Alkalihalobacterium alkalinitrilicum: one gene and its partner. The protein of the gene in region 1 interacts with the protein of each later gene in a pairwise test. Links are inferred from orthologs where the notes say so. Each region holds a gene or a part of one and is shown in the gene's direction. Other genes may lie near its edges.

Region 1 (7,885 bases):
TTTTATTATCGTTGGAATTATGGCTGTGTTTATTTTCACGGGGATGCTAACGTCGATTGATCCAGGTTATGGCATGGCCTCTTCAACGGTTCATAATTGGACAACCCAAATGAACGGGGAAAACCTTGTGTATTTAATGGGAATGCAAAATAAATATTTTCAGCAAGCTTTACCAGAAGACAGTGAGCCACCAGATCTGTCTAGTCTCGCATTTGAAGTGTTAACGAGTATTAATCCAGATGACCCCAGAAGTTTATTAGGACGAGAGTTACCTGGATTTGCCTTGTTTGATGCTAATATCATCGTAGCTGGGGAAGGGTCTGACTATACGAATATGCCGATCGAATCGGCACCCCCAATGGAAGTGTTGATGGCGGAAAGAGAAGCATCGACAACAGCATTTGAAGGTTTGGACAAGCCAACTGATCAACAATCGCAACCTGAAATGACGACAGGTGATCGAAAAGTAGTTCACATTATTCATTCACACACCCGTGAATCATTCTTACCAGAGTTAAAAGGTGTTACGAATCCTAACGAAGCTTGGCATTCTGAAGTTAATATCTCACTTGTAGGAGAAAGGTTAGGTCAATCTCTACAAAATCATGGTATTGGAACAGATGTTGATAAAACAGATATTCAAAGTATTTTAACTCAAAGAGATTGGAGTTATCCAAGATCCTACGACGCTTCGCGAGAATTTGTAAAAGAAGCGATAGCAGAAAACGACCAGCTTGAATTCTTCTTTGATTTACATCGTGACTCTTTGCTAAGGGATAAGACGACCGTGACAATTAATGGTGAGCATTATGCTCGAATTTATTTTGTTATCGGAAGAGATAATCGAAATAAAGATCATAATTTAAAGTTAGCGAAAGACTTACACCATCGATTAGAGCAAAAATACCCTGGCTTAAGTCGAGGGGTTGTTGAAATGGGTGGGATCGGAAGAAATGGCGTTTACAATCAAGACTTATCTAATAACTCGATCTTAATTGAGTTTGGTGGAGTCGAGAATTCTGTAGAGGAAGCCTTCCGTTCAGCTGACGCTTTTGCAGAAGTATTTAGCGATTTCTACTGGGAACAAGCAAAGGTTTCATCAGATTAGTTTTAAAGCAGTCAGGATGATTTTTCATTAAGAGGAGGAAGAGGGATGACGAAATTTCTGCTAAAGACATTTTTCATACTAACGGTTTTGTTATTTGGAATTGTTTTTGGAATCCACCATGCAAATGAAGGAACATTAAGCTTATTTGGAAAAAATGATGTAGTAGAGACGACAGTAGAAGTAACTCCTTCCCCCTCACCTGGAAAAGTAGAAGCAGAACCAGTGGAACAATTACCGATCGAATTGACTAATAAAGAACAAGCGAAAGACAAGCCAGAAGTAACAACGAAAGAATTACTAGAAAAACAACAACGAGCAACGGATGTCGGGGCATTTAACTTTTATTCGGAGCTTGGCTCAAGCATAGGAGACATTTTAGAAATGATCGTCTCTCATACCGTCTCAGCGATAACAGGGCTAATTCATGGATGGTTGAATAAGTAAATCGAGTGTTTACACTAACGAATTTCTGTCAATACGTCAGAGGTTCGTTAGTTTTTTTTTGCTTCAGTTCACTACGGTTATTGAAGGAAGGGCAACACATTGGTATAATCAAACTTAGTGCATATAGGAGTGATAATGACTATGAATAAAGAACAACGTTTAGTGCGTAGATCGAAAATCAGGAACTTTTCGATCATTGCTCATATTGATCATGGAAAATCAACGTTAGCGGACCGAATACTAGAAAAAACGAGTGCGTTGACGCAACGAGAAATGAAAGAACAAATTCTCGATTCAATGGACTTAGAACGAGAACGTGGTATTACGATAAAATTAAACGCCGTACAGCTTACTTATAAAGCAAGTGATGGAGAAGAATATATTTTCCATCTTATTGATACACCAGGACACGTAGATTTTACGTACGAAGTTTCACGAAGTCTTGCGGCTTGTGAAGGAGCTCTACTTATTGTCGATGCAGCTCAAGGTATTGAAGCCCAAACACTTGCAAACGTTTATTTAGCTTTAGACAATGATTTAGAAATCTTGCCTATAATTAATAAGATCGATCTACCAAGTGCTGAACCTGAGCGGGTGAAAAAAGAAGTTGAAGATGTCATTGGTTTAGATGCATCGGAAGCAGTTCTGGCATCTGCGAAAAATGGTATCGGTATTGAAGAAATTTTAGAACAAGTTGTAGAGAAAGTACCTGCACCAACGGGTGACCCTGAGGCCCCATTAAAAGCGCTAATTTTTGACTCCTTATACGATTCGTACCGCGGGGTAATTGCGTATATTCGAATTATTGATGGAACAGTTAAAGCTGGGCAAAAAATTAAAATGATGGCAACAGGTAAAGAGTTTGAAGTTAATGAAGTGGGTGTGTATACGCCAAAGCCGACCCGTCGGGATGAACTGACAGTAGGTGATGTAGGTTTCTTAACAGCATCGGTTAAAAATGTAAGTGACTGTCGAGTCGGTGATACGATCACATTAGCAGAAACACCAGCGGATGCTCCACTTCCTGGTTATCGTAAAATGAATCCGATGGTTTTCTGTGGTATTTATCCAATTGATACGGCCGATTATAATGATTTACGTGAAGCGCTAGAGCGACTTCAACTAAACGATGCTTCACTGCAGTTTGAACCAGAAACATCGCAAGCATTAGGTTTTGGTTTCCGTTGTGGTTTCTTAGGGCTTCTACACATGGAAATCATTCAAGAGCGTATTGAAAGAGAATTTAATATAGACCTTATAACGACAGCACCTAGTGTTGTGTATCACGTTTACCAAACGGATGGAGAAGTATTAGAAATTGATAATCCATCGAAAATGCCAGATCCACAAAAGATTGAGCGAATTGAAGAACCGTATGTAAAAGCAAAAGTAATGGTTCCGAACGATTATGTTGGAGCTGTTATGGAGCTTTGTCAAGGTAAGCGGGGAATATTTATTGATATGCAATATTTAGATGAAAATCGAGTGTCGATCGTATATGAAATTCCGTTATCAGAAATTGTTTATGATTTCTTTGATCAGTTAAAGTCTAATACAAAAGGATATGCTTCATTTGATTATGAGTTAATTGGTTTTAAAGAATCGAAACTTGTGAAAATGGATATTTTATTAAATGCGGAAAAAGTAGATGCGTTGTCTATCATTGTTCACCGCGATTCGGCATATGACCGTGGAAAAATCATCGTGGAAAAATTGAAGGTACTTATTCCTCGACAACATTTCGAGGTTCCTGTTCAAGCAAGTTTAGGACAAAAAATTATTGCTCGTTCAACAATTAAAGCGATGCGTAAAAACGTATTAGCTAAATGTTATGGTGGGGACATTTCTCGTAAGCGTAAACTTCTTGAAAAGCAAAAAGAAGGTAAAAAACGGATGAAGAGCGTTGGAAGTGTTGAAGTGCCACAAGAAGCATTTATGGCGGTATTACGAATGGATGACTCAAATCCATCGAAATAGAAATTCATCTTTTGTATAATTATAATGACTAGACATTACCGCAGGCATAAATCCCCTGCGGTTTTTTACAAATTTGAGAAACAAGAGCTAAATTTAGTCAGTTCACAACTTGGCCAATTAACTAGGGATTGCGGACAATATCATTCAAAACTGGCTAATAAACTGCCTTATAAACAATAAATTTTTTTCGATAGAAAGTAGGTACATAATGCCGACGGCGATTTACGTTCATATTCCTTTTTGTGAACACATTTGTCATTACTGTGACTTTAATAAAGTGTTTTTGCATGGACAACCTGTGGATGAATATGTATCCGCACTCGATAGTGAAATGAAGGAGGCGGCTAATCAGTTTTTAAAAGAACCGATTGAAACGATTTACATTGGTGGAGGGACACCTACTGCATTATCACCTCAACAGTTAGAAAAGGTGTTAATTAGTTTGCACCAACACTTCTCTTTATCCGATTCATTAAAAGAATGGACAGTTGAAGTTAATCCTGGAGGTCTTACAGAAGAACAACTGACTGTTCTCCATCATTACGGTGTTAATCGGCTGAGTATTGGCCTCCAGACGTTTGATCCATCCTTGTTAGAAAAGATTGGTCGAACACATCAACCTGAAGATATTTATAAGACAATCGACCTTGCTAGACAAAAAGGTTTTAATAATTTGACCGTCGACTTAATGTTTGGCCTTCCAACGCAATCGTTGACATCGTATAAAGATACACTGCAAAAAGCGTTCGCTTTAGAAATAGAACATTTTTCCGCTTATTCTTTAAAAGTTGAAGAAAAGACGGTTTTCTATAACCTCCTTCGAAAAGGGAAGTTGCCCCTTCCATCTGAAGATGAAGAAGCAATCATGTATGAATTACTCATCGATCAAATGAATCAGCATGGCTATCACCAGTATGAAATTAGTAATTTTGCAAAACGAGGTTATGAAAGTAAGCATAATCTCATTTACTGGAATAATGAGGAATATTTTGGGGTGGGTGCGGGAGCCCACGGATATATCGAAGGGGTTCGATATGCCAATATTGGCCCTGTTCAAAAATATATACAATCGATCGATGCAACCAACCAAGCAAGGGTAGAGAGTCATTCTCTTAGTGAAAATGAAAAGAGAGAGGAAGAAATGTTTATGGGGTTACGGAAACTCGAAGGCGTGTCTCAACAAAAATTTAAAAAACGCTTCGGGGTTGAAGTAATGGAAATTTATCGTGAGCAAATTCAGCGGTTAGTGGAAAATCAGTTACTAGAGATTGACCGTGACAGAATAAAGTTAACCAAAAAAGGTGTCTTTTTGGCAAATGAAGTGTTTGAACAATTTTTAGTCGTTGGTGACTAATTAGTTGACAAAAAAAGTCCTATTTGATAATTTTATTTTAGATTTAGCACTCGAACGAATAGAGTGCTAACAGAGGTGATTTGGGATGTTGACAGAACGACAATTGTTAATTTTGCAGGCTATCGTTGATGATTATATTCGTTCTGCAGAGCCTGTTGGTTCGCGCAGCATTTCAAAACGTAATGACGTTGAGTATAGTGCAGCGACCATTCGTAACGAAATGGCTGATTTAGAGGAACAAGGCTATATCGAAAAGCCACATAGTTCTGCTGGACGAATACCGTCACATAAGGGGTATCGCTATTATGTTGATCACTTGTTAATGCCTCAACGACTAACAGGTGCTGAAATTGAAAAGGTGGAGACCTTATTTTCAAGTAAGAAAGAAGAAGCTGAGCAAGTAATCCAACAGTCAGCGAAAATATTGTCACAAGTTACGAGCTATATTTCGATTGTCCTAGGTCCTGAAATGTTTGAAGCTTGTTTAAAGCATGTACAAATTATTCCACTTTCAGAACGGAAAGCTGTTTTTATACTCGTGACGGATACAGGCCATGTTGAGAACTTTTCGATTACTATTCCAGAAGGAATGGACCCTTCAGAAATGGAGAAAGTCGTCAATATCTTAAATGACCGTCTAAAAGGAGTACCACTCTATCAATTACGGGACAAACTAAATAGTGAAGTAGCAAACATTTTTAAAGAACATCTCAATAACTACTCAGAAGTTTTAAAAATGTTTCAATCCACATTGCAACCAGACCGAAATGATAAGGTTTTTTATGGTGGGAAAACCAATTTATTAACACAACCAGAATTTCGAGATGTTGAAAAAGTTAGACACCTTTTGAACATATTAGAAGAAGACACACTTGTACAGCAAATCTTTCGTTCAGAAGCATCTGGGGTTCAAGTGAAAATTGGGCATGAAACAAATATTGATGCTCTGGAAAATTGTAGTATTATTACTGCCACTTACTCTATTGGTGGAAAACATGTGGGAACTGTAGGGATTCTCGGTCCTACAAGGATGGAATATCGTCGAGTCATTGGGCTCGTTGATTATATTTCAAAAGATTTAACGAAATTATTAACTCACTTGTATCAAAGAGGGTAAGAATGGTAATATTGACAATTAGTTGTGGGGGGTGTTTTTCCCACAGCTAAAAGTCATGTCATTCTACTATATGACTTTTAAATTATGGGAGGTGAACAGGTTGGAACAAGAAAAAAATCAAACCGAAACTATCGTTGAGGATCAAAATAACGATGAAGTAAATGAACAACCTGAAAGTGATGTTGAACAAACGGAAGTTACAGAGGAACTTTCGGAAGAACAACAAAAAATAAATGAACTAGAACAACAAGTATCAGATTTAAATAGTCGTTTGTTACGAACTCATGCCGACTTCGATAACTTCCGTCGTCGTACGAAAGAAGAGAAAGAAGCGGCTGCTAAATATAGAGCACAAAGTCTAGTCGAAGAATTATTATCAGTATTAGATAATTTTGAGCGAGCTTTAGCGGTTGAGCCAACAAATGATGAAACAAAGACATTACTACAAGGAATGGAAATGGTTCATCGTCAACTTCAAGATGCGATGCAAAAAGAAGGTGTCGAAGTTATTGAAGCTGTGGGACAAACATTTGACCCGCATTTACACCAAGCGGTAATGCAAGTGGATTCGGATGAACACGAACCAAATACGGTCATTGAAGAATTCCAAAAAGGGTATAAGCTAAAAGATCGAGTGATTAGACCGTCGATGGTTAAAGTCAATGGTTAACCACTACATATAAGATTAAAAAATTGAATTGATTTGAAATGGAGGAGTTACAAAATGAGCAAAGTTATCGGGATAGACTTAGGTACAACAAACTCATGTGTTGCAGTTATGGAAGGTGGAGAAGCGGTTGTCATTCCTAATGCAGAAGGAAACCGTACGACGCCTTCAGTTGTTGCGTTTAAAGATGGTGAGCGTTTAGTTGGGGAAGTGGCAAAACGTCAAGCGATTACAAACCCAAATACTGTAATTTCAATCAAACGTCATATGGGTACAGACCATAAAGAAGAAATCGAAGGCAAACAATTTAGCCCTCAAGAACTATCAGCTATCATTTTACAAAAATTAAAATCAGACGCTGAAAGCTATTTAGGTGAGACTGTAACAAAAGCGGTTATTACAGTTCCGGCTTATTTCAACGACGCTCAACGTCAAGCTACTAAAGACGCTGGTAAAATTGCTGGCTTAGAAGTTGAACGTATTGTCAATGAACCAACTGCAGCGGCACTTGCATACGGTTTAGAAAAAGAAGAAGATCAAACAATCCTTGTATATGACCTTGGTGGTGGAACGTTTGACGTTTCAATCCTTGAGTTAGGTGATGGTTTCTTCGAAGTTAAAGCGACATCTGGTGATAACAAGCTTGGTGGAGATGACTTTGACCAAGTTATCATTGACTATTTAGTAGAACAATTTAAAAAAGATAACGGTATTGATCTTTCTCAAGATAAAATGGCGATGCAACGTTTAAAAGACGCTGCTGAGAAAGCGAAAAAAGATCTTTCTGGTGTAACACAAACTCAAATTTCACTACCATTCATTACGGCTGATGCAACTGGTCCAAAACACTTAGAGTTAAGCTTAAGCCGTGCTAAATTTGAAGAGTTATCAGCTGACTTAGTTGAGCGTACATTAGGCCCAACACGTCGTGCACTTCAAGATTCAGGTCTTTCTGCTAGCGAAATCGACCGTGTAGTTCTAGTTGGTGGATCAACTCGTATCCCTGCGGTTCAAGACGCAATTAAAAAACTAACTGGGAAAGATCCGCATAAAGGAGTAAATCCAGATGAGGTTGTAGCACTTGGTGCTGCGGTTCAAGCTGGTGTGTTAACAGGGGACGTTAAAGATGTTGTTTTACTAGACGTAACACCGTTATCACTAGGAATTGAAACAATGGGTGGCGTATTTACAAAATTAATTGATCGTAACACTACAATT
Region 2 (5,616 bases), 790 kb from region 1 along the record:
TGGTATTCATATGAGTAATATATCAGAAAAGTGGATGGTCGTCATTGCTGTATTGATTGGGACGTTCACGTTAATCTTAAATAATAGTATGCTCAACCCTGCTGTACCACAGCTCATGACTGTATTCGATACAGATGCGGTTTCTACAGGATGGGTCATTACGATTTTCATGGTAACAATGGGGATGACCATGCCCCTAACGGGTTTCCTCGGTGATAAATGGGGTAAGAAACGGTTATATATTATCGGACTAGGTATTTTTGTAGTAGGTTCGATTCTTGGTACTTTTTCATGGAACCTTTCATCTCTCATCATTTTTAGAGGTATACAAGGAGTAGGTGGGGGCATTATGATGCCTTTATCGATGGCGCTTATTTTTGCTAATTTTCCCAAACAGGAAAGAGGAATGGCAACCGGGATATATGGTGTTGCGGCAATGATGGCCCCTACCATCGGTCCAACGATTGGTGGAATAATTATCGAAACGGGAAGTTGGCATTACTTATTTTTATGTAATGTTCCTTTTGGGTTATTAGGAATTTGGTTTGCTTCGAAATATTTAAAAGAAACGGAAATGAATTCGAAAATTACATTTGATCGTTGGGGATTTATAACGGTTACTATCGGTGTTGGTTTAATTCTTCTTGCACTTGGCCGTACCTCAAGTCTTGAACATCTTACGAATGCTCTAAATATTAGTTTTATCGTTATTGGATCTGTTTGTTTAGTTTTATTTATTATGATAGAGAAAAAACAAAAGTATCCATTACTAGATTTAACGATATTTAAAATTACCCCATATTCTCTGAGTGTTTGTGTTTCAGGAGTGATGTCGATCGGTTTGTTCGGGGGTGTATTTTTGATCCCGCTACTACTACAAAATGTGTATGGTTTTAACGCCATTGTCACGGGTCTCGTATTTTTGCCTACCGCTTTATTAATGGGAATTTTTATGACCGTAGGTGGACGTATTTTAGATCAGCGTGGAGGAACAGGGGTTATTACTACTGGGCTAATTATTTCAACAATTTGTACATTTTTATTAGGCTCTTTGACAATGGAAACGTCCCTTGCATTTATTATCATTCTTATGGCTATTAGGGGAGTAGGGTTTGGACTTTCAAGTATGCCTGCAACAACCGCTGGTATGAATGCAATACCAGAGCAATTCATTTCTCGTGGCTCGGCCATGAATAATGTATTGCGCCAAATGAGTTCAGCCTTAGGGATCGTATTCATTTCTATTTATTATGAAGTAAGAAAAGCACAATTATATGGAATTGAAGAGTCGGTTGAAGCAGCTAACTTACAAGCCATTAATGAAGGATTTATTATTTTAGCTGTGTTAACTGCGATTACAGTTCCTTTAGGTTATTTACTCGGAAAAACCGCAAAAGAAATGCCCACGCAGGAAAAAAATGTTTCATAACTAAAGACAAGAAAGAGAGCACTCCTTTTTGAAGCGAGTGTTCTTTTCTGTTAGAAGCAGAGCAATAAGTTCGCGTTTATGTAAGATAATGGTACCGACCCATTTATGAAATAGATTACAAAAGTTGTTTTATTGATGAAATAAAAAGAAAGGCTAGCACTTAAGTTAGACCAGCCCTTCTTAATTTATACGAACATAAGTATTAAATAAATGTTTAATTAATACTTATGTTCCTGTTTATTTAGACTTTTTTATAGATTTTCTCATTTGAAAAAATCGATAGGCCATCATAAAATCAACGGCTGATAAACCGATAAAAAGGTATGTCCAAAAATTCCAGCCTGCTACTTGGACATTTTGAATCGCTAAATAGGTGAACATGACACCTATTAAGGCATAGACGAGCGCCATAAATGTAGGAGACGTTCTCATACTATAAATCCTCCAATAAATGATTGTATTTGCTCTAGTTGTCGTTGTAATTCATCTAGTCTTTCTCCATAGATAACATGGACTAAAACAGCTATGGTATTCATAGCAACATGTGCGATAATCGGTACTAGAATTCGTTTTGTTTTCACATAGAGATAAGCAAAAACAAACGCAAGAGCAGTGTAAACTAATATGTAGTCTAAATCCATGTGCACGAGAGCGAAAATTAATGAGCTGATAAGCGCAGCGATAATAAAGTTATATTTTTTATAGAGTGAACCAAAAATAACTTGCCTAAATATAATCTCCTCAAGAATTGGGCCGATTACGGCCATAATGATGATAAACAATGGAAAGATACGGGCATATTCAGAGATTCGCTCTGTATTTTCAGATCCAGGTTCTACTCCTAATAGAAAAACTGAAATATAAATCGAAATGTATTGTGCTACAAATGCAAGGAGTACACCAAGCACCGACCACATCGCGGCTTCAGATTTAGAAGAACGGCCACGAACTTGATGGCGATTACGTATGTCAGGTAGGAGTAAAATTACGATAATCAATAATGCAGCTGAAAAACTAATGGTACTCCAAATCCCTGGAATTCTTTCCAAAGGTATATCCATAAGTTTCAATAATGGAACACCAATAAAAGCAGACATATGCATGGCGATATATGTAATTAATACCCACCAATAGCGTTTAGACACGATATAATTCCCCTTTTGAATAGACGTAGTGTTTTTCATGAACAATGTATTTTCCATTTTATCATACTTATTTACAAAATAAGAAGGAATGGGGCTTAACAATAAAGAAGAAGTTTAAGTCCAATTTTGTGTTAGAAAACTTTCAGTAAGTAGTTTATAAAACAACTCATTTGGTTATTCTAGTGAAGGCTTTTGTTCAATATTACAAGTTGTAATATTAATTTTACAAAAAAAATTATTCAAAGTACTTGCAAAAAAAAATATGAATGATTATTATAATAATGGAATTAGCACTCAACCAAACAGAGTGCTAACAAAAACTCCTCACCCTAAAATTTTACATAAATTGAGGAGAAAAAAATATTTTAAGGAGGTTGTTTTCCTTGTTAAAGCCATTAGGTGATCGTGTTGTAATTGAGTTAGTTGAGACAGAAGAAAAGACTGCAAGTGGTATCGTACTTCCAGACTCTGCGAAGGAAAAACCACAAGAAGGTAAAATTGTTGCAGTAGGTACAGGTCGCGTACTTGAAAATGGTGAGCGTGTTGCTCTTGAAGTGAAGGAAGGCGACAAAGTAATTTTCTCTAAATACGCAGGTACTGAAGTGAAGTACGAAGGTAATGAATATTTAGTTTTACGTGAAAGTGACGTATTAGCTATTCTTGGTTAATCAAAACGATAAAACATGATAAAACATATTAAGATCATTTTAGGAGGTTGAAACGATGGCAAAAGATATTAAATTCAGTGAAGACGCTCGTCGCTCTATGCTTCGTGGTGTAGATGCATTAGCAAATGCTGTTAAAGTAACATTAGGACCAAAAGGACGTAACGTTGTTCTTGAAAAGAAGTTCGGTTCTCCTTTAATTACTAATGATGGTGTAACAATTGCTAAAGAAATTGAACTTGAAGATCCGTTTGAAAATATGGGTGCAAAGTTAGTTGCTGAAGTTGCTAGCAAAACGAACGACATTGCTGGTGATGGTACGACAACGGCAACTGTTCTTGCGCAAGCAATGATCCGTGAAGGGTTAAAGAACGTAACATCTGGTGCAAACCCAATGGTTATCCGTAAAGGGATTGAAAAAGCAACTCGTGTTGCTGTTGAAGAATTACAAAACATCTCTAAGCCAATCGAAGGTAAAGAGTCTATCGCTCAAGTAGCGGCAATCTCTTCTGCTGACGATGAAGTTGGTAAAATTATTGCAGAAGCAATGGAGCGCGTTGGTAACGATGGTGTTATCACAATTGAAGAGTCAAAAGGATTTACAACTGAGCTTGAAGTTGTAGAAGGTATGCAATTTGACCGTGGATATGCTTCGCCATACATGGTAACAGACTCTGATAAAATGGAAGCTGTTTTAGAAAACCCTTATGTTCTTATCACTGATAAGAAAATTGCAAGCATCCAAGAAGTATTACCTGTACTTGAGCAAGTGGTACAACAAGGTCGTCCAATCTTAATTATTGCTGAAGATGTTGAAGGTGAAGCGCTAGCAACATTAGTTGTTAACAAACTTCGTGGTACATTTAACGCTGTAGCTGTAAAAGCTCCTGGTTTTGGTGACCGTCGTAAAGCAATGCTAGAAGACATCGCAATCTTAACAGGTGGTGAAGTAATTACAGAAGACTTAGGATTAGATCTTAAATCTGCTGACATTACTCAACTTGGTCGCGCTGCAAAAGTTGTTGTAACAAAAGAAACAACAACGATCGTGGAAGGTGCAGGCGAGTCTGATAAAATTGCTGCTCGTGTAAACCAAATTAAAGCACAAGTAGAAGAAACAACTTCTGATTTTGATAAAGAAAAATTACAAGAGCGTTTAGCTAAATTAGCTGGCGGTGTAGCTGTTCTTAAAGTTGGTGCTGCTACCGAAACTGAAATGAAAGAGCGTAAACTTCGTATTGAAGATGCTCTAAACTCAACTCGTGCTGCGGTTGAAGAAGGTATCGTAGCTGGTGGTGGTACTGCATTAATGAACGTTTACAAAGCAGTAGCTGCTGTTCAAGCGGATGGCGATGAGCAAACAGGTGTAAACATCGTACTTCGTGCTTTAGAAGAGCCAGTTCGCCAAATTGCACACAATGCAGGGCTTGAAGGATCTGTTGTTGTTGAGCGCTTAAAAGGCGAAGCAGTTGGAGTAGGTTTCAACGCTGCAACGGGTGAGTGGGTAAATATGGTTGAAGCGGGTATCGTAGACCCAGCTAAAGTTACACGTTCTGCTCTTCAAAACGCAGCATCAGTATCAGCAATGTTCTTAACAACTGAAGCTGTAATCGCTGACCAACCAGATGAGAATGGTGGCGGAATGCCAGACATGGCTGGAATGGGTGGCATGGGTGGAATGGGCGGCATGATGTAATACGAAAAGCCGAAGCGACTGCTCAGAAACGGAGGAATCTGGACCATCCGACAAGTGGCGCTCATTGCCACGCAGGAGGATGGGAAGAGGCTGGAGTTTCTAGGAGTTGAGGCTGGACATCTGCCCCTCGAACCCCTGATATGACTGGGTTTGTTGGCAAGGTGAGAGTGAAATGTTAACATTTTGCTAACATTGAGGATAATTAACGGAGGCTTCTCATGAGTTCACTGAACTTTTGAGAGGCTTCTTTTTTCATTTCGTGGGTGACATGTAGATATACGTCTTTGGTTATTTAATCATCGGAATGGCCAAGTCGATCCATAATTTGTTCAAGCCCTACACCGGCTACTGCAAGAAGTGAAGTGTGTGTATGTCTTAAACTATGTGGTGTTAATTCTTTGTTTAAATTAGCAATGACAAGTAATCTAGCCATTCGGTTTTGAACGGTCTTGACGACAATGGGATAGCCATGCTGTCGTTCCATTTTGGCAAAGATAAAGTCCTTGTTATAGTAACTGTTACCTAATTGCTCGATGACTTTATTCTGAACCTTTTTGTGTTCTTTCAGAGCGTTGATGACATCTTCATCCACAACAATTTTCCGCCTAGACTTTCGGGTTTTCGGTGGGACTAATTGATACTCGACGGTATTATTATTGGGGTTGTAATACGTTTTGGTAA

The links. Proteins that work in one complex are often made in the same cells at the same time.
Region 2: the proteins of grpE (region 1) and groL interact in binary tests that used the Escherichia coli proteins (3 or more experiments, as listed by UniProt). The link is inferred for Alkalihalobacterium alkalinitrilicum from one-to-one orthologs.

Annotation. Positions count from the first base shown.
Region 1 is NZ_KV917368.1:2,664,636-2,672,520, reverse strand. The notes cover bases 5,145-7,885. They hold grpE (nucleotide exchange factor GrpE), read left to right. Parts: upstream 5,145-6,100; coding sequence 6,101-6,670; downstream 6,671-7,885. Other genes in these bases: dnaK (molecular chaperone DnaK), read left to right, coding at 6,725-7,885; hrcA (heat-inducible transcriptional repressor HrcA), read left to right, coding at 5,145-6,000. Also shown: BK574_RS12825 (stage II sporulation protein P), read left to right, coding at 1-1,108; BK574_RS12820 (DUF3679 domain-containing protein), read left to right, coding at 1,154-1,552; lepA (translation elongation factor 4), read left to right, coding at 1,694-3,529; radical SAM family heme chaperone HemW, read left to right, coding at 3,738-4,883; more of hrcA, read left to right, coding at 4,969-5,144. UniProt on the Escherichia coli protein: Participates actively in the response to hyperosmotic and heat shock by preventing the aggregation of stress-denatured proteins, in association with DnaK and GrpE. It is the nucleotide exchange factor for DnaK and may function as a thermosensor.
Region 2 is NZ_KV917368.1:3,449,740-3,455,355, reverse strand. The notes cover bases 2,620-5,616. They hold groL (chaperonin GroEL), read left to right. Parts: upstream 2,620-3,297; coding sequence 3,298-4,935; downstream 4,936-5,616. Other genes in these bases: groES (co-chaperone GroES), read left to right, coding at 2,958-3,242. Also shown: BK574_RS16640 (DHA2 family efflux MFS transporter permease subunit), read left to right, coding at 11-1,429; BK574_RS16635 (YdiK family protein), read right to left, coding at 1,667-1,861; BK574_RS16630 (CPBP family intramembrane glutamic endopeptidase), read right to left, coding at 1,858-2,574.